Regions from separate parts of the Bacillus sp. S10(2024) genome, predicted to be linked through region 2. Evidence: riboswitches for the same ligand, from Rfam matches in the RefSeq annotation. Region 2 holds a riboswitch; the other holds the start of a gene.
The links. A riboswitch is a leader RNA that binds a small molecule or an ion and turns the genes downstream of it on or off. The one in region 2 is predicted to bind cyclic di-AMP.

Region 1 (9,864 bases), 970 kb from region 2:
TACAGGACTAAATATGGCATTCTTACCTATTCTTATATTTGGGTGGTTCGGCCTGCCGAAACTCGGTGTGTACGGCGCAGCATATGCTTCTGTTATATCAACAATTGTTACATTTATAATTCTGTTAATTTATTTAAGAAAAACGAAACATCCATTGCAATTTGATGCAACGGTTCGAAAGTATCTTCGCATGGATGGGGAGTTGTTAAAATTATTATTACGTCTTGGGATTCCAGCAAGTATTAATATGATACTTGTTTCATTATCAGAGATTGCTGTTATTTCCTTTGTAAATCGCTTTGGATCAGATGCAACTGCAGCATACGGAGTAGTAAACCAAGTAGCAAGTTATGTACAGATGCCAGCAGTGAGCCTTGGGATTACCGTTTCCATATTTGCAGCGCAGTCCATTGGCGCAAATCAATTTGATCGCCTGCAAAAAGTAATCTGGGCAGGACTTGTTATGAACTATGTAATTGGTGGAATATTAATCTCATTTATTTATTTATTCTCAAAAGAAATTTTAGCACTCTTTTTAACGAGTCAGAATACGATTGATATTGCACATAGTCTCATTATGATTACGTTATGGAGTTACTTGATTTTCGGTCATGCGCAAGTTATTGGGGCAACAATGAGAGCGAGCGGAACTGTATTGTGGCCGACTATTTTTGCAGTAATAGCGATTTGGCTTGTGGAAGTTCCAGTTGCTTATTTCCTGTCATATCATACGAGTCTTGGGATAAAAGGAATATGGGTTGGATATCCAGCTGCGTTTATTATGAGTTTACTTTTGCAATACGGATATTATAGGTTGTCATGGAAGAAGAAGCGAATTACGCGTCTTATAAATTAGAATTAATTGCGTAAATAAGGAATCCCCTTTAGATAAGCGATCTGAAGGGGATTTTTGTAGTTCTAGATAAAGAATAAATGCCACTAATTCATATATAAAATCATTACATGTTATTATAAAAAGACAGAATATTCTTTAATGAGGAGGGGTTAATTTGCTTGGGGAATTAGAACTAGTCATTGATGCGAAGGCTACTCTTGGAGAAGGGCCTTGTTGGGATAGTAAAAAGAAGCTATTGTATTGGGTTGATATTTTGGAGAAGAAGGTTCATATCTATAATTCTATTACAAAAGAAAGCAAGGGAATTTTTCTTGGACAAATGGTAGGATCAGTGGCTCCGAGTGAATGTGGTAAAATGATTCTTGCGCTAGAAAATGGTTTTTATTTCTTAAATCCAGATACGGAAGAATTGCGGACTATTTGTGACCCTGAAAGTCATTTGCCAGAAAATCGTTTTAATGATGGAAAATGTGATCCGAGGGGGCGTTTTTGGGCGGGTACTACTGATGGTGTTGGCATTGATGGTAAGGGAGCTCTTTACTGTTTAGATACCGATTTAACTGTAACAAAGAAAGTAGAACAGGTAAGTACTTCTAATGGGTTAGCGTGGTCACCAGATCATAAGTATATGTATTTCATAGATACACCGACAAGAAAAGTAGTTCGTTTTGATTATGATATTTACACAGGAAATATTGAAAATCCACAAGATGTTGTTGTCATACAAAAAGAAGAAGGACTTCCTGATGGAATGACAATTGACGAAGAAGGAATGCTCTGGATCGCTCATTGGGGCGGTTCTAAAGTATCGAGGTGGAATCCTTTGAATGGAGAGCGGCTGCTAAGTATTTCTATCCCGGCCAAATATGTAACGTCTTGCACCTTTGGCGGAAATGACTTAAAAGATTTATACATTACGACAGCCAAAATGGATACTACAGATGCAAGCGCTGGTGGAGTATTTCGAGTAAAAACGAATATAAGAGGATGTCCTACATATCGGTTTAGTGGAAAATGAATTCTTTTTTCTAAGTTATGGTAAATCAAATTCGTAGATATTGCAGGATTTAAATCCGAATTATTAGTACTTAGTGGTATTCCCGAATAGGAAGATAACGTATTATTGAATCCTGATATACATGTGTTAGAAGGAACTTTTATCGGATGATAAAAAGGAGTTGACCTTTATTTGTCAACTCCCCTTTATATTGTAAAGAATGATGATACGATATAGTCAATATAAGATAAAACGTTATTTGTTGCTAATACCTTTATTTTTAGAAAGTAGTATCCTTTTCTCTTTAGAAGATAAGTAGACGCCAATTCCAATTAAACAGGCTCCTAAAATGAAAGTGATGCCTAAACTTTCATCAAGTAATAAAAAGCCTAACAAGCTACCAACTATAGGTTGAAGGAAAAAGAAGAGAGAACCAGTACTAGCATCTAGATATTCAAAGCCCTTGTTCCAAAAATAAAAGGCTACTGCAGTTGAGATAATCCCTAAGTACAATACTCCTAACCAAATCCATACGTCTTTTGGTAAATCAGTAGGCGTAACTGCTTGCTCCCAAATTACAATAGGAATAGTAAAAATTACACCAAACAAATTAGACCAAGTAGTAACTGTAAGAGAAGAATATTTTTGTGTTTGTACTTTACTTAGTACTGTATAAATAGCCCAAGTAATAGCAGCACCGAAGAGTATAATATTTCCTAGATACATACTTTCGGTTTGATTATTGGTGGATGGAAGACCGATAACACAAAGTACTCCAATCGTTGCAAGAATAAGTGCGGTTATTTTATTTATTTGCAATTTTTCTTTTAAAATATAGAAAGCAAAGATAGAAATAAGTGCTGGAGAAGCAGCTGTAATCAAAGATCCCATTGCGGCACTAGATAGGTTTGTCCCAACAAACTGCATTCCAATAGAACCGGTATATCCAACTAAACCAATCATAGCCATTTTAAAAACATCTTGTCGGTGAATTTTCCATAACCCTTTCCACCAAGTTATGGATCCTAAAACAAATAAACTAATAATAAAACGAATTTCTAATAATAGCCAAGGTTGAATATATCCTAAAACAATTTTACTAATTACATACATTCCGCCCCAAATAGCAGCAGCCATCGATAGGGCTAACGAGCCTTTTAAAAAGTTCCTATTCATATACATACCATCTTTTCGTTTATTTATATCCAATAGCAAGATACATTTGACCGACTTTGTTATGAATTCTACTATAAATATGCTCTTGGATGTCTATAAATGCATCAAATTCATTATCTGGCTGAAAAGAAGCCATCTGTTCATCTGAAAATGGAATGATATTTTGAATTTTAGCATAGGGAAATATTGAATCTATTAACCCTTTAAATTCTTTAGCAGCCATACTATTATTCTTTAATTTAACTTTTTCTTGTTCGTTATAAAATGATAAAAATTCAGTGAAAGAACAATCAGGGTCCCAAGATGAAATAATAACAAAACCTCTTGGTTTTAAAATATATTTAACTTTTTTAAGAAAACCCTCATACTGATCTTGGTTCATATGACAAATAGTACCCATCATACACGTAATTAAATCAAATGAATTTTCAGGGAAATCAAGCTCTGTTGCATCCATTTTAAATAGATTAACTCTATCCGAAACTCTTTCTTTCATAACATTATTAGACGCGATTGTCAGAGCTTCTTCGGAAATATCTATTCCAGTAACCTCATATTTCTTTTTAGCAAATAAAATTGGATATCTTCCCGTTGCGGTGCCGATATCTAAAATTTGTGAAATATTTGGATTTTCATTTACAATTTTTAAAACACTTTGTAGTTCTAAATGTTTTTTTACCTCATCAGCGTTAGGTAACTGCATATATGTTTCATATCTTTTTTCATCATATTTAATCATATTTATCCCCTCTTTTTTCATTGTAATAAAATCCATTTATAGAATTATATTACAATAAGGGCGCCATGTTTTTAAAGGAATAAAAACTTTCTCAAGTGAACCATTAATGTAATAGAAAGAAATAATGTAAGAGAGTCATCTAAGAGGGGATTACACATATAAAAACCCTTATGGAGGAATTGAAAATGAAAAATGTACGAATTCGAAAAATTAAAATAGCTGAAGCGAGAATAGCCTTATATAAAAAGTCAGGGTTCGAAATTGAAGGAATAAAACGTCATTCTCTTATCATTGGGGATGAATTTATTAATGAATATTATATGTCGAAAATAATGTAGACCCTATAGCTTACCTATAGGGTTTTGATCATACAATTCAAACAAGCTTATCTTGCATTGCTTTTGCTAACGCCACAACTTTGTTGATTGTATTCCAGTTACGCGTTGTTGCTGTATTGCCAAGACTTTGCATATTTTTTGCCAACTTGGAATCTAAGATGCTTTGCCGAAACAAGAAGTAAATTACACGTCGATCGATATGGTATTCATCGTTATTACGTTCGCTGCTTGCCAATCGATCGACTATCTTCTGCGGCGGCGCTTCTGTCAATATTGAAATATGAATGCTTTCTCCTTCAGCTAAAGGGACATCTGCATATGGGCATTCTGCAATGATTCGCTCCAGTTCATCAGCTGTTCTTAAGATAACGGTGACTGAAATGCCAAAATTGGTTCTGATTGCATCCTCGATTCGGAGGCGTAGCTGCTCTTTGCTTTCATCCGATTTGAAAAGGACATTGCCAGTTTGAATATACGTTTGCACTTGGCTAAGGCCTAGTGTTTCGAAGGTACTTCTTAGTTCAGCCATCTTAATTTTGTTATGTCCACTTACGTTAATAGCTCGTAATAACGCGATATAAATTACCATCTAGTCACCTTCAGTCATTTTATGTTTTAAGTTGTAATTAACAAATTCGTTGATTTAGGGAAGGACTCCTTTTTTTCGCAAAAAAATAGTAGTTTTATATTCCAAAATTTTCTTATCATATGCTGTCTGGTTACACTATCTTTGAAGTAAGAGGATTCACTCACAATTATGTTAAACTAAGAATAGGATTCTTAAGATTCGGAAATGTTTTGTAATTACTGTCTGAACAGCGAAATTTAAATAAGTTATAACATTTATATACAGAAAGGAGGACTAGGATTGACCCTTAAAAAAGAAACAAGGTTCAACTCATCGTTGCCAACGAAAGAAAATAAGTGGTTATCAAAAGTTACACATTTACCTAGTTCCTATATGGTTTTTGTTTCTAGTATACTCATTTCTCGGCTCGGTGACGCTTTTTATACGTTTGCGATTCCTTGGATTGCTTATGAGTTGACTGGTTCGGCAGTAGTTATGAGTTCGCTTTTTGCTACTAGTGTATTACCTATTGTTTTATTTGGTCCTATCGTTGGTGTAATGGTAGACCGCTGGAATCGACGAAGGTTGATGTGGATAGCTGATTTAGGAAGTATGTTCTTGGTTGGACTAATTCCAATCCTCCATTTTTTGGAGGTGCTCCAAATCTGGCATCTATACGTTATTTCTTTTATTCTAGCTGTCTTATCCATGTTATTTGATGTAGTTACTGTTACAGCAATTCCGTTTATTGCAGATCAAAAGTTAATAAAAGCGAACTCGGCATATCAAATGGTTAATCAAATTGCTAGTTTAGTAGGTCCAACATTAGCAGGTATGATAATCGCCATAATTGGAGGGTTTAACGCGCTTTGGTTAAATGTCTTTTCCTTTGCAGCTACTGTAATCGCAGTATTACTCTTACCTGAATTAGGGAGAAATAAGGTCGGCGTTAAAGAAGGCAATGTATTACAAAGCATAGCGAGAGATCTAAAAGAGGGACTGAAATGGCTGACGAATAATCGCCTTAACCTTGCTTTATCTCTTCAAGCTTCGGTTGGTAACTTTGGTGCGAGTGCTGTACTGGGCGTGTTCATGTATTATTTGCTTTCAACATTACATCTATCCGCTGAGCAAAGCGGTTATAATTACACCTTAATTGGAGTTGGGGGACTTATAGGAAGTATTATTGCAGTTCCACTCGAAAGGCACTTTCGGCGTGGAATTCTTATCCCTGTTCTTCTAGGTATAGGTGCAATTGGGTTAACATATGCAATCTGGAGTAAATATTGGCTAGCACCCGGTATTGCTCTTGGTGTTGCGATGATTTGTAATATAGCTTGGAACACGATCGTAGCATCAATCCGGCAAGAAACAGTGCCTACCGAAATACAGGGAAGGGTTCTAGGCTTCTCGCGAGTACTTACTCGTCTTGCGATGCCATTAGGAGCTTTAATAGGTGGGATAATCTCTAGCTATAATCCAGTTGCAGTGTTTGCGTTGGCGTCAGCTGCAAAGATGGTGGAAGTTTTTATTGCGGTTATGAGTCCTATCCGTAAGTTATAAGCTGAAGATTTCCTTATATTGGGTTGTGTTTACAAGGGAGTTCCTAAAAATTAGAGAAACTATGAAGAAGAAAAATGATTTATCATATGTATAAGGAGGGAATACAATGGCAGCATTTTTTATCATTTTAGGTGCGAGCATACTTGTGTTCATCAGTCTCATTCATATGTACTGGGCATGTGGTGGATCATGGGGGAGTAAGGTTGTTCTTCCGATGAAAAAAGACAGCGGCGAATATGCTTTTGTTCCGCGAAAAATAGGGACTTTTGCAGTGGCACTTGCCATTTTATGTTTTGCTATGATTCTATTAGCACAAAGTGGATATTTGTCTTTTTGGAATCCAAGTCGCTACACAAGATGGGGATGTATTGTTTTAGCTGGGATTTTCTTGTTACGTGCAGTCGGTGATATGAAATATGTTGGGTTTTTTAAAAAGGTAAAAGGGACAAAATTTTCGGTGTATGATACGTGGTTATATAGTCCTATTTGTTTATATATCGCACTTACTTTTGTAGTGGTGGTTTGTTGATAGTAGTATGTGGAAGGAAACCTTTCATTAAGGGAGGTTTTCTTTTTTTGTATTTTCTCTCTTTACAATAAGAGTTTAGAAGAGTATATTAACAGACAAATGGAAAATTTTAGAGATCAATATCGCTTAATCCAATAGGAGCGGGGGAACCAATTTTGTGCTTTGTCACTCGGGGTGAATCCTTTTTAGGTAGGGCTACTCTCAAGGTCCGAATCCGACAGCTAACCTCGTCAGCGTTTTGAGAGGGGGGGACTTGTGTGTAAAAAACACTAGGTGCGGCCTAGTGTTTTCTTTTATTCTCTTTGTGGTAAATATTCACAAATAAAATCATTTCTATATTTAATGGAGAAAAATATAGAGATAACAGAGGAGAGGAAAAGAGTGAACTGGCTAACAAGTCTACTTACAATTTGTCTATTTGTAGTTGTCGCAAAACCGATGGGGGATTACATATACAATGTTTTTCAGCAAAAGGGATCATTTCAAAAGATATTTGATCCACTAGAAAAAATTTTGTTTAAAATCGCGGGCATAAAGGGCTATAGTCAAAGCTGGCAGCGCTATTTGTTTTGTTTAATCATAACGAATCTATTTTGTATACTTGTTGTATATTCTATATTTCGATTACAGGGCATGTTACCGTTAAATCCAAATCATTTTCCAGGAATGGAGCCAACATTAGCATTGCATACAGCCATTACGTTTATGACAAATGCGAATCTACAACATTATGGGGGCGAAAGTAATTTATCTTATTTCTCTCAAATGGCTGGGATAACGTTTATGATGTTTGCAGCACCTGCAACTTCACTGTCGATTGGGATTACGTTTATTCGTGTGCTAGCAGGTAGAAAGGTAGGGAACTTCTTTGTTGATTTTGTTCAATCTATTGTAAGGGTATTGTTACCAATTTCATTTGTAGCGTCGCTCATTTTTCTAGCATTAGGAACACCGCAAACATTAGATTCTACAGTTATCGCAAAAACGTTCGAAGGGACGGAACAGGTAATTCCTCGCGGGCCAGTAGCATCTTTATTAGCTATTAAAGAACTTGGAGATAATGGCGGCGGTTTTTTTGGAACAGTTTCGGCACATCCATTTGAAAATCCAAATATGATTAGTAATGTGCTTCAAATGATGCTGCAAATGTTAATTCCGATGGCATTCCCATTTGTATATGGACGAATGGTTGGAAATCGGAAACAAGGAAGAAGTTTTTTTGTATCGATGTTTATTTTGTTTATCGCTGGATTTTCAACACTTGCCATATCTGAATTGAAAGGAAATCCGTTGTTGAATCAAATTGGTGTAGAAAGTTCACAAGGAAATATGGAAGGGAAAGAAATGCGCCTTGGCGTTATATCTTCTGCCTTATATGCAACTGTTACAAGTGCTTCAGGTACGGGGGGCGTGAATACTACACATGATACGTTAACGCCAATTGGAGGAATGGTCCCGCTCGTCAATATGCTTCTAGGAACTGTATTTGGCGGGATTGGAGTCGGATTCATAAACGTAATCATGTATGCAATGATTGCAGTATTTTTGGCAGGGCTAATGGTTGGACGTACACCGGAGTTTCTGAATAAAAAATTAGAAGGGAAAGAAATGAAGTTAATCGCCATTACCATTGTGTCTCAGCCATTACTTATTCTTGGTGCTGCGGCAATTGCTTTTTCAACACATTTAGGAACAGACAGCATTTCGAATCCTGGTTTTCATGGTTTAACACAAGTTATATATGAATATACATCGTCTGCGATGAATAATGGCTCTGGATTTGAAGGATTAAATGATAATACACCGTTTTGGAATATTTCAACAGGTCTCGTTATGTACATTGGTCGTTATTTTAGCATTATTACGATGCTTGCTGTTGCAGTTGGATTAAAAAAGAAAAAAATTGTACCAGAAACGATTGGTACGTTTCAAACCGATAGTCGTTTGTTTGGTGGAATCTTACTTGGTACTATATTTATAGTAGGTGCTTTAACATTTTTACCAATACTTGTACTGGGCCCAATTGCCGAATTTTTAACAATATCATAAAATTATAAAAGCGAGGGGTGCAAAGGCCTCTCGTTTTTATAATGAATTCTTTGTGGTTTTTGATGGCATTCATTATAGTATAGATATACGCTTTTGTTGAAGGATTTAATTATAGATTGAAAAGTTTACTTTACATAAAGAAGGATGTGCAATTGAAATGTCATTACAATCAAAATATATAGCGGGAATTTCCCTTGGAGTGATGGGAGTTGGGTTTGCCGCAACACTTCCGATTCAAGGAACGATAGCAGGTGGAATCATACAAGGTGGATTTGAAGCGGGTTTAGTAGGCGGGCTTGCCGATTGGTTTGCAGTTACGGCGCTGTTTCGCCATCCGATGGGAATTCCGATTCCGCATACAGCACTGCTGCCAAAAAATCGGAAACGAATTACGAAAGGACTTGTTTCCACACTGGAAAATGACTGGCTGACGAAAGAAAGTATAACAAATAAAGTGAAAGAGATGCAGTTAGTACAAATCGTTTTACAAATTGCAGAAAAAGAGTTGCAATCGGATAGCGTGAAAAAAGTGATTGTGCAACTTGCTGAAAAAGCGATTCTTCAAATGAATATTGAAAAATTAGCTATTGTTATTGAAAAAGAATTAAAAACGTATTTACATACGATTCATACAGGAAAAATCCTGCAAATTCTTATTGATCAACTAGTTGCAAAGCAATACGATGAAAAAACATTTGATTTTATGTTAGTTAAAGCAAAAGAGTGGACAGTTCAAGATGAAGCGCGTTATCAGCTCGGAAGTTTAGGGATGAAAACGATGGAAAATATAAAAGTAGATGGATTTTTACAGTTTACGCTTAAATCTTTTATGAATATTGTAGATGAAGAAAAAATCGGAAGTGTTTTACAGAAGTTTATAATCAGTAATATTAGTAGTTTGCAAAATCCTGATAATAGCACAAGACAACTTATATTAATGAAGATTCGCCAAGAACTTATCCGTGTAAAGGAAAGTGAAGCGGTATTGCAGGAGTTAGAGAATTGGAAAGAAAGTTTGATTGCAAATTGGAAAGCAAATGAAAAAATAA
Region 2 (9,864 bases):
TTACCGCAATTTTATCTTCTGGTTTACATTCTGCCACAAATTCATCCACACCAGCTTCTTTCGCAATCGTTGCAGCAGTAAGCGGGTTATCACCTGTACACATTACTGTTTTAATCCCCATTTGCCGAAGCTGTTCAAATCGTTCACGCATACCCGGTTTTACAGTATCTTTTAAATAGATTAATCCGTAAATACGATCATTTGCTGCAACTGCAAGCGGTGTACCGCCTTCTTTCGCAATTAAATCTGCTTTTTGATTTAAATCTTTCGGAATTGTACCGCCTTGCGATTTTACCCATTCAATAACAGCGCCAACCGCACCTTTTCGTACTTTTATACCATCTGTTAAGTCAACACCGCTCATACGTGTCTCAGCTTTAAATGGAACAAACTCACCTTGCTCAGCAAGTGTACCGTTATAAGAGAATGCTTTTGATTGTACATATTCAATAACTGAACGTCCTTCTGGCGTCTCATCTAACACAGAGCTAAGCGCTGCCCATTTTGCCACTTGTTCAATTGTTTCATTTCCTACTGGTAAAAGCGTATGTGCCATACGATTACCGAATGTAATTGTACCTGTTTTATCTAAAATAATTGTGTTAATATCACCAGCTGCTTCTACTGCTTTACCACTCATTGCTAACACGTTAAACTTCGTTACACGGTCCATACCAGCAATCCCAATTGCCGATAACAAACCACCAATTGTTGTTGGAATTAAACAAACAAGAAGCGCAACGAGTATAGCTGTATCAATTTGAAAACCGAGATAATTCGTAAAGATTGGTAATGTCACAACAACAATTAAGAAAATAAGTGTTAAACTCATTAAGACCGTATTAAGCGCAATTTCATTTGGTGTTTTTTGACGAGATGCCCCTTCTACTAAAGAAATCATTTTGTCTAAGAAAGATTCACCAGGATTACTTGTAATTCGAATTGTAATTTCATCACTTACCACCATTGTACCGCCTGTAACGGAGCAAAAATCACCGCCAGCTTCTTTCATAACTGGTGCGGATTCCCCTGTAATTGCTGATTCATCAACAGATGCTAAACCGCGAATGACCTCTCCGTCACTAGGAATCATTTCACCTTGTTTTACAAGAACAACATCGCCCTTTTTCAGTTCAGTTGCTGAAACTCTAGCAACACTTCCATTCTCTTTTATTACATTTGCGAATACATCTTTTTTCGATTGCTTTAAAGAATCAGCTTGCGCTTTCCCGCGCCCTTCTGCCAATGCTTCTGCAAAATTAGCAAACAAAACGGTGAACAAGAGAATAAGAGAAACCGTTATATTGAACCACCCTGGGATACTACTAGATCCATTAGGTAAAAATGATAAAATTAATGTTAGAAAAAATCCAATTTCCACCACGAACATAATCGGATTTTTTACCATCACTCGTGGATTCAATTTCGCAAAAGCTTCTTTTATCGCATTTGTAATAATGTCACGATCCATCGTTTTTGCTTGTCTTACTTCATTTTCGACTTCCGTTTTTGGTGATACAATCGATTGATTCGGTTGTTTATCTTTTACCACTACAGGTTTCATCATGTACCCTCCATTACTTCAATGTAAGAAATTCTGCAATTGGTCCTAACACTAACATCGGGAAGAATGTTAACGCCCCAACAATTACAATTGTTCCAATGAAAATGCCTCCAAATAAACCATTATCTGTTCGGAATGTTCCAATTGTTTCTGGTACTACTGTTTTCTCTTTTAATGAAGCCGCTACAGCAAGCATTGTAATTAAGCTAAAGTAACGCCCTAAGAACATCACGATACCAGTTGTAATATTCCAAAACGCTGTATTGTCTCCTAAACCTTCAAAACCGGAACCGTTATTCGCTGCCGAAGAAGTATATTCATATACAACTTGTGTCAAACCGTGAAAACCGGAGTTTGAAATAGCATCTGTTCCGAGATGAGTGGAAAGAGCCAATGCTGAAAACCCTAAAATCAGTAAAGGATGAAATAGTATTGTTACCGCAATTAATTTCATTTCCTTTCCTTCAATCTTCTTCCCTAAAAATTCTGGTGTACGTCCCACCATTAATCCCGATATAAAGACCGCGATGATTGCGTACATAATAATATTGATAAATCCTGCACCAACCCCGCCGTATACTGTATTTAACATCATATTTACAAGTGGTACGAGCCCTCCAATTGGTGTCAACGTATCATGCATTGTATCAACAGCACCTGTTTCCGCTGCCGTTGTTACTGTTGCGTATAGTGAAGAAAATACGGTTCCAAAACGAACTTCTTTTCCTTCTACGCTGCCTTGAGTATGTTGCATTCCCATTTCATTTAACGCTGGGTTTCCATGTAACTCTGACGTTACAATTGTTGTAAATCCCATTAAAAATACAATGAATAAAGAAACGAAAAGAACGCGTCCTTGTTTTTTATTCCCGACCATTCTTCCGTATGTGAATGGCAAGGCTGTTGGTAACAGCATCATAAGCATCATTTGTAAAATGTTACTGATTTGACTTGGGTTTTCAAATGGATGCGTTGAGTTTGCCCCGAAAAATCCTCCGCCGTTGTTACCTAATTCCTTAATCGAAACGAAAGAAGCAACTGGACCACGTAATATACTTTGTTTCACGCCTTCAATTGTATGAGCTGTAACTGCACCTTCTAACGTTTGCGGTACACCAAGCGCAACAAAGATCAATGCTGCTATAAATGCAATTGGAAGAAAAACTCTCGTTAAAGCACGTGTAAAATCTACGAAGAAATTTCCAAGTTCTTTCCCAGCTAAACCTCTTATAAAAGCCATTACAATCGCTAATGTTGTTGCTGGTGCTGTAAACATTAAAAACGTAATTCCGATTAATTGTGATAAGTACGAAACACCATTCTCACCGCTGTAATGCTGTAAATTTGTATCTGCCATAAAACTAATCGCTGTATTAAAAGCTAGTGTAGGCTCCATTCCCTCAACATGAGCTGGATTTAATGGCAATACCGATTGCAGGCGAAGTATAAAATAGACAACAACAATCATAAATCCGTTGAGCGCAACTAATGATAATGCATATTGTTTCCAACTCTGGTTATAAGGTTTGATACCCGAAATTTTAAAAATAATATTTTCAAAGGGACCGAACACTTTATCCAATTTGCTATTCCCTTGAAACGCCTTCTCTAAATAAATTCCGGTTGGCTTTGCAACAAGAACAAATAATAACATTGTGACCAAAACGGCAATCCAAATCATAATAAACCTTTCCCCCTAATTAAAACTTTTCTGGATTTAATAGCGCATAAACTAAGTACACAGTAAGTAAGCCAACAATAATGGATACTGCAATACTCATTGTTTCTTCCCTTCTTTCACAACGTTATCCGACCATCTTGCAAGACCGACCATTGATCCAACTAACACAATTAAAATTCCGATCATAGCGATATCTAACATTCTTCATCCCTCACTAAATGTAAAATTTTACCATTTAAATCATAAAAAAAGAACACTGAGGATCTACTCAGTGTTCGAAAATGAACAACACAAAAGTAAACCTCCTCTCCAAACGCTTACGAGGTTAGCTGTCGGATTCGGGCCTAAAGAGTAGCCCTACTTTCATCATGAAAGATTCACCCCAAGTGACAATGCACAAAATTGGTTCCCCCGCTCCATTTCTGGACTCAGCGATATCAGGTTGTTTTTTGGAAATTTTATGAACAATTTATGAATGTAAATATACTCCTCTACATTTCACTTGTAAAGAGGGAAAATAACGAAAATATAAAAATATAAGACCTTTTAAACGCTTACATTAAGGGCATATACATCTTTATCATCTATTTTCTTTTATTTTCTTCCCTTTTCATTATGTATACGTTCCTTTGCAAATGAAAAAGAAGATCGTCTCTACAACATAATCTGCTTTTCTCTCTTTGTTTTATGACAAAAAAGCCCCTGACCTATGCACGGCCAGGGACTCTTTCTAAAAAGAATGAAGTTTTTTCAACATACAAGTCTCTGCCACGCTGAATACAATAGGATCCGCTACTTTGCTTTCTCCCTCTGTTTTACACCTCGCTCGTGGCACAAAAAGGCCCACCCTAAAAAGAAAGGCGCTTTTAACTAACCTTCTAATTCATCTAAATCATAAAAAAGACCGTAAGTTACGACCTCGAATACATACTTGCACCAATTCTGCATGTTGCTTCTCATATTCGATAATGTCTTGTTCTAAATATAGACAGATATCTTCTGGCGGAAGAGTCACATGTGGTTTCGGAAAGAATGGATCAAGTTCTGCTAATTCATATACTCGTTCTAACGAAAGTGCCCACCGTTTTGCTAAATCACGGCAAAGTAATACTTTCATCGCTTCTTTCATATCCGATTCCTCCGCCCCTACTCTAAAGTCAAAAACGAAATATTATCACAAGTTGTAAACACCACTAATTGGATTCCAAGCGTTTCATAGAGGTGCTTTGGATATTGTTTATTTCGCGTGACAACTGTAATAGGCGCCGTAAAAGAAGAGCGAATACGTTCGGCGAAAAAGCTAATTGTGGATAATTCATCTCCTAGCAAAATTGCTTTTTTAACTCCTTTGCATATTTTCACAATCATGCTCGGATTATCCGGACAGCAATATGTTTGCTGAAACCCACATGCTTTCACTTCACTTGTTACATATTCACTCGCTGTAAAAATGACCATTTCACTTTGAAAAGGCACTAAATCTTTCAAACTCTTTACTTTGGCAGCTTCTCCTACACAAATAAGCGTGTACTCTTTTTCTTCATCCATGCACTGCATCCTCCTTCACATAAAAGAATTTTTAAATATAAATCAAAATTCTCTCATGTTAGTCGGACCGATGAATTGATGTATTCACTTGCACCATCCTCTCTCAACACGCTTACGGAGTTAGCTGTCGGATTTGGGCTTTGAGAGTAGCCCTACCTTCAAAAAGGATTCACCCCAAGTGACAATGCACAAAATTGGTTCCTCCGCTCCAAATTTTGGATTCAGCGATCAAAAAAATAGATTCTGGCTGATATACTACTCCTAAATTTGGAAAAAGTAAACATAAAAAAAGCCAATTTTTTTAACTGGCTTTTTTTAAAATACATATTTATACACGTACATTTCTACGTCCATACGCAAAATGATTCGTTGGTCCATGACCGCTGCCAATGTTCAGCTCATCTTCAATTGCTATACTAATAAAGCTCTTTGCTTCACGAACTGCGGCAGCAATTTCATAACCTTTCGCTAGTCCTGCTGTTACAGCTGCGGCAAATGTACAACCACTTCCATGTGTTTGAATAGACGCAATCCGTTTACTTCTATACTCCATAAACACATTTCCATCAAACAATAAGTCAATTACTTCATTCCCTTGATACGCTGCATGTCCACCTTTCATCACAACAAACTTCGCCCCTAAACCATGCAGTATTTTCGCAGCTTCTTTACTGTCTTCAATTGTATGAATCTGCATTCCTGTTAATACTTCTGCTTCAGGAACATTTGGTGTAATTACCGTCGCAAGCGGCAGCAAATGTTCTATTAATGCCAAAACGGCTTCTTGTTGTAATAACGATGCACCGCCTTTGGCAATCATAACAGGATCTAGCACAATATTATTCCATGAAAATGATTTAATGTTTTCGGCTACGACTCTAATAATTTCACTACTAAATAACATTCCAAGTTTTACTGCATCTGGCGTTAAATCAACACCGATAGAATGTAACTGCTTTTCAATTCCTTCTACAGGAACTGGATACACCCCTTGTACACCAAGCGTATTTTGAGCCGTAATCGCTGTAATGGCTGTCATTCCGTACACATCTAGCTCTTGAAATGTTTTTAAATCTGCTTGAATTCCCGCACCGCCGCCGCTATCAGAGCCAGCAATCGTTAATGCTTTATTCACTTTCATTTCCCTCACCCTTTTTAACCAAAGTAACGATGATAAATCGTTTTTGCTTCCGCTATATCCTTTGTCCCATGCACAAGCACACGGCCGTCTTGAAATGCTACTAACCGTTTATTCTCAACAGAAAACGATAATAAATACGGATTCACTGTTAAATCCGTTACCCGATTTTGTAGCAAATTTTTATACATAGACAAATGAAGCTGCTCTTTATGCGGCGGACGAATTTGTACTGTATTTCTGCCGCATAAAACAGCTGCCCTGGAAGTATTCTCCTTACTTAAATACGGATAAATAGCTTCCTCCCCGCATGATAGGCAGTGCTCGTTTCGCAATTTTTGTACGTTCATGCATGAATATTCATTTTTCCATACATCAAATGACACAAGCCCATTACGTAGTGCCTCATAATCTTCTACTAAAATCTTTAATGCTTCCGTAACTTGATGTGATACAACAATGGATACAGCAGGCGAAATAATTCCTGCTGTATCACATGTCGCTCCGCCAAGGGGAATCGATCGCAATAAACAAGATAGGCACGGCGTCTTTCCTGGTAAAATTGTATAAGAAAGACCGTAACTACCAACACAAGCTCCGTAAATCCACGGAATTGAATACTTTTGCGATACATCATTTACAATAAAACGCGTCTCAAAGTTATCTGTTGCATCGATGATGAGATCTACACCTGTGACAAGTTCTTCTAGTTCTTCTGCTGTTACATCTTGCACATAAGTTTCTACAACTACATCACTATTAATGGCTTGTAAACGCCGCCTAGCTGCCACTGCTTTTGGTAAATGATTTTCTACATCAGCCTCACAATATAACTGTTGGCGCTGCAGATTACTCCAGTCAATGTAATCACGGTCAACAATCGTTACTTTGCCAATTCCAGCGCGAACAAGCATCTCTGCATTTGCACTACCAAGCGCTCCTGCACCAATTATAAGTACATGTTTTTCTCTTATTTTGTTCTGTCCTTCTTCCCCAATTGGAGAGAACAACATTTGACGGGAATATCGGCTATTCAAGAACGCTCATTCCTTCTAACGGGCTGCTTGCAGTCGCACAACGCTTACGTGCAATACGTCCTGCTTCAAAACCTAATCTTCCTGCCTGAATACTAAGTTTCATTGCTTCTGCCATTTTCACAGGATCTTTTGCCCCGGAAACAGCTGTATTTAATAACACTCCTTCTGCACCTAATTCCAGCGCAAACGCTGCGTCAGCTGGACTACCAATGCCCGCATCAACAATAACGGGAACAGTCGCTTGCTCTATAATAAAGCTTAAATGTAATGGGTTTACAATCCCAAGACCAGAGCCAATTGGCGATGCACCAGGCATGATCGCATGGACGCCTAACTCTTGTAATTTACGTGCTAATACAACATCATCAGACGTATACGGCAAAACGATAAACCCTTCTTTTAATAACATTTCTGACGCTTTTAACGTTTCAACTGGGTCTGGTAATAACGTTTTATCATCACCAATTACTTCTACTTTAATCATGTCGCATAAGCCCGATGCTTTTGCTAGCTTTGCAATACGCACTGCCTCTTCTGCTGTTTTTGCCCCTGCTGTATTGGGAAGAAGGGTATACTTTGTTACATCAATTTTTTCTAGTAAATTTGGCTGCTCTGCATCAAAAATATCCATCCGACGCACTGCAAACGTTAAAATTTCTGCTTCTGATACTTCAATCGCTTTCTTTTGCACATCAAAATCCGAAAACTTCCCTGTTCCTAATAACAATCTAGACTGGAAAGTAAATGGTCCAATTTTCAACATAATCAACCGCCTCCTACGAATGTGACAATTTCAATTTGATCACCCTCAAAAACAGATGTATCTTGATGATTCTCTTTTTGCAAAATATCTTGATTGCGTTCTACTACAACAATTTTCGTCTCTAGTCCTAAATGAATAAGTAAGTCCGCTACCGTCTTAATCTCACCTGGCACGTCAACTTGTCTACCGTTAATTTTTAAGTTCAAGCTTTCATCTCCTTACAAAATATATAACAAACATAAAACTCGTTCTTTTTAAAGTGGGCGAGAGGAACTGGCCATACATAGAAGCAGTCATGGCTTTTTTCTGCCACGTCCGTTAATAAAACAAAAAGAGAAAACAAGTGTAGGTCTTATTTTACCTAGATTGTGAAAGCAGCGAATCTAGTAAACCATTACTTTGCTTTCCTTCTATTAGATCTGCCATATACTGTCCTGATACTGGACTTAATAAGATTCCATTTCGATAGTGACCTGTACAAGCATATAAACCAGTAATTTCTTCATGCTTACCGATATACGGCATACTATGATTCGATTGCGGACGTAATCCTGCCCATGCCCCTTCCCATTCTGCTTCCTTTAGCGCCGGAAGGATACTATATGCACGTTCTAATATAGAAGTAATGCTTTCAGGACGCACCGCCTTGTTATATGTATGAGGCTTCATTGTTGCCCCAATGACATAACGCCCACCGCGCTTCGGTGCGATATAAAATCGCTCTTGAAAAATAGGTGCTTGTAATAACGGCTTACGACTGCGCACTGCAACGACTTCACCTTTAACAGGATATGTGCCCCATTCATGGTGAAAATATTTTAATAGTTTTGTACTCCACGAACCTCCAGCAATTACTACGTTTTCACATAAAATCGCTCCTTCTGTTGTCAGTAATCCTGTTACGCGATTATCGTTCATTTGAATATCAAACACTTCAGTTTCTTCATATATATCGGCTCCAGATAATGCAGCAGAATGAGCGAATGCTTTCGTCAGCTCTGGGGCAATCACATGACCATCTTTTGGGTGATAGACTGCTCCAATAATAGAAGTAGATAAATAGGGCTCTTTTCCCCGCAATTCTTCTCCTGAGATAAAATAGGACTCTTCTCCTGTTTGCTGCTGCCATTTCATAATATGAAGAAGCCGGACACTCTCTTCTTCATTTTGAGCAATACGGTAAATCCCTTTTTCTTCATATCCGATATCAATTCCGGTTTTATCACGTAATAGACTTGCAAGTTTAGGAAACATCGCGCGACTTTTCCTACCTAATTCAAACAGCGGATCGTATTCATCCCATTCCGCCTGTACACCTAATAATCCGGCGGCTGCTTTAGAGGCTTCAGAAGCAATCTTTTGTTTTTCAATGATGGCAACTTTATAACCTCTTTCAGCAAGAAAATGTGCAACCGAACTTCCGATTACACCGCCGCCAACGATGGCAACATCATATATTATTCTCATGAGTTCTCGCCCACTTTCGTATCGTTTCCTTATATAACTTTGCCTGCTCATTCGGTTTTACGGCACTTAAAATTCCAGACATTATTGCAATACCAGCAGCCCCGGTGCCGAGCGCTTCTGCTGTATTATGAGGAGTAATCCCTCCAATAGCGGTAATTGGGATTGTTAAACGTTCTGCTATTTCGGTAATCCCTTCTAACCCTCTTGGCGGCACTCCCTTTTTAGAGTTTGTTTGAAACAAATGCCCATACAGAAGGGAATCTGCACCATTTTTAAAAGCCGATACAGCTTCTTCAAATGAATGAACGGAGTAACCAACATGCAAATAAGAAAATTTTTCTTTAACAGATTTTACATCCACGCTGCTATACCCAAGTTGTACACGTCTAATATTTAATAAAATTGCAATATCAATCCGATCATTGATGACAAGTTTAGAAGAAGGAAATCCTTTATATAAGAGCTTCTCCACACCTTCATATAACTCTTTCGTACTTTTCTCTCGCTCACGAATGTGCAAATAATCTATTTCACTTTCAATATCAATTGCTATATGCCCTAACTCTTCAAATGACATACGACCATTTGATATAACGTGAAGCTCAGCTTTCATATCTATTCGCCTACTTTAAAATGTTTTCAAACAACTCGTTTGCTGGAACAATT

Region 1: it holds a riboswitch for cyclic di-AMP, as region 2 does, so the genes downstream of both, kdpA (potassium-transporting ATPase subunit KdpA) here and AB1280_RS14305 (hypothetical protein) in region 2, are expected to answer to the same signal.

Annotation. Positions count from the first base shown of each region.
Region 1 covers NZ_JBFLUR010000002.1:1,826,399-1,836,262, reverse strand. The annotation lists gene AB1280_RS09365 (MATE family efflux transporter) at 1-856, shown strand, start outside; gene AB1280_RS09360 (SMP-30/gluconolactonase/LRE family protein) at 1,011-1,874, shown strand; gene AB1280_RS09355 (DMT family transporter) at 2,109-3,029, opposite strand; gene AB1280_RS09350 (class I SAM-dependent methyltransferase) at 3,049-3,768, opposite strand; gene AB1280_RS09345 (hypothetical protein) at 3,954-4,106, shown strand; gene AB1280_RS09340 (DUF1697 domain-containing protein) at 4,144-4,695, opposite strand; gene AB1280_RS09335 (MFS transporter) at 4,975-6,237, shown strand; gene AB1280_RS09330 (DUF3995 domain-containing protein) at 6,344-6,766, shown strand; cyclic di-AMP (ydaO/yuaA leader) riboswitch at 6,880-7,018, shown strand; gene kdpA (potassium-transporting ATPase subunit KdpA) at 7,148-8,815, shown strand; gene AB1280_RS09320 (DUF445 domain-containing protein) at 8,973-9,864, shown strand, end outside.
Region 2 covers NZ_JBFLUR010000002.1:2,795,782-2,805,645, forward strand. The annotation lists gene kdpB (potassium-transporting ATPase subunit KdpB) at 1-1,564, opposite strand, end outside; gene kdpA (potassium-transporting ATPase subunit KdpA) at 1,578-3,245, opposite strand; gene kdpF (K(+)-transporting ATPase subunit F) at 3,265-3,345, opposite strand; gene AB1280_RS14295 (hypothetical protein) at 3,342-3,446, opposite strand; cyclic di-AMP (ydaO/yuaA leader) riboswitch at 3,546-3,689, opposite strand; gene AB1280_RS14300 (hypothetical protein) at 4,138-4,362, opposite strand; gene AB1280_RS14305 (hypothetical protein) at 4,392-4,793, opposite strand; cyclic di-AMP (ydaO/yuaA leader) riboswitch at 4,887-5,030, opposite strand; gene thiD (bifunctional hydroxymethylpyrimidine kinase/phosphomethylpyrimidine kinase) at 5,122-5,934, opposite strand; gene AB1280_RS14315 (thiazole biosynthesis adenylyltransferase ThiF) at 5,949-6,968, opposite strand; gene AB1280_RS14320 (thiazole synthase) at 6,961-7,731, opposite strand; gene thiS (sulfur carrier protein ThiS) at 7,734-7,937, opposite strand; gene thiO (glycine oxidase ThiO) at 8,089-9,198, opposite strand; gene tenI (thiazole tautomerase TenI) at 9,182-9,811, opposite strand; gene AB1280_RS14340 (ABC transporter substrate-binding protein) at 9,822-9,864, opposite strand, start outside.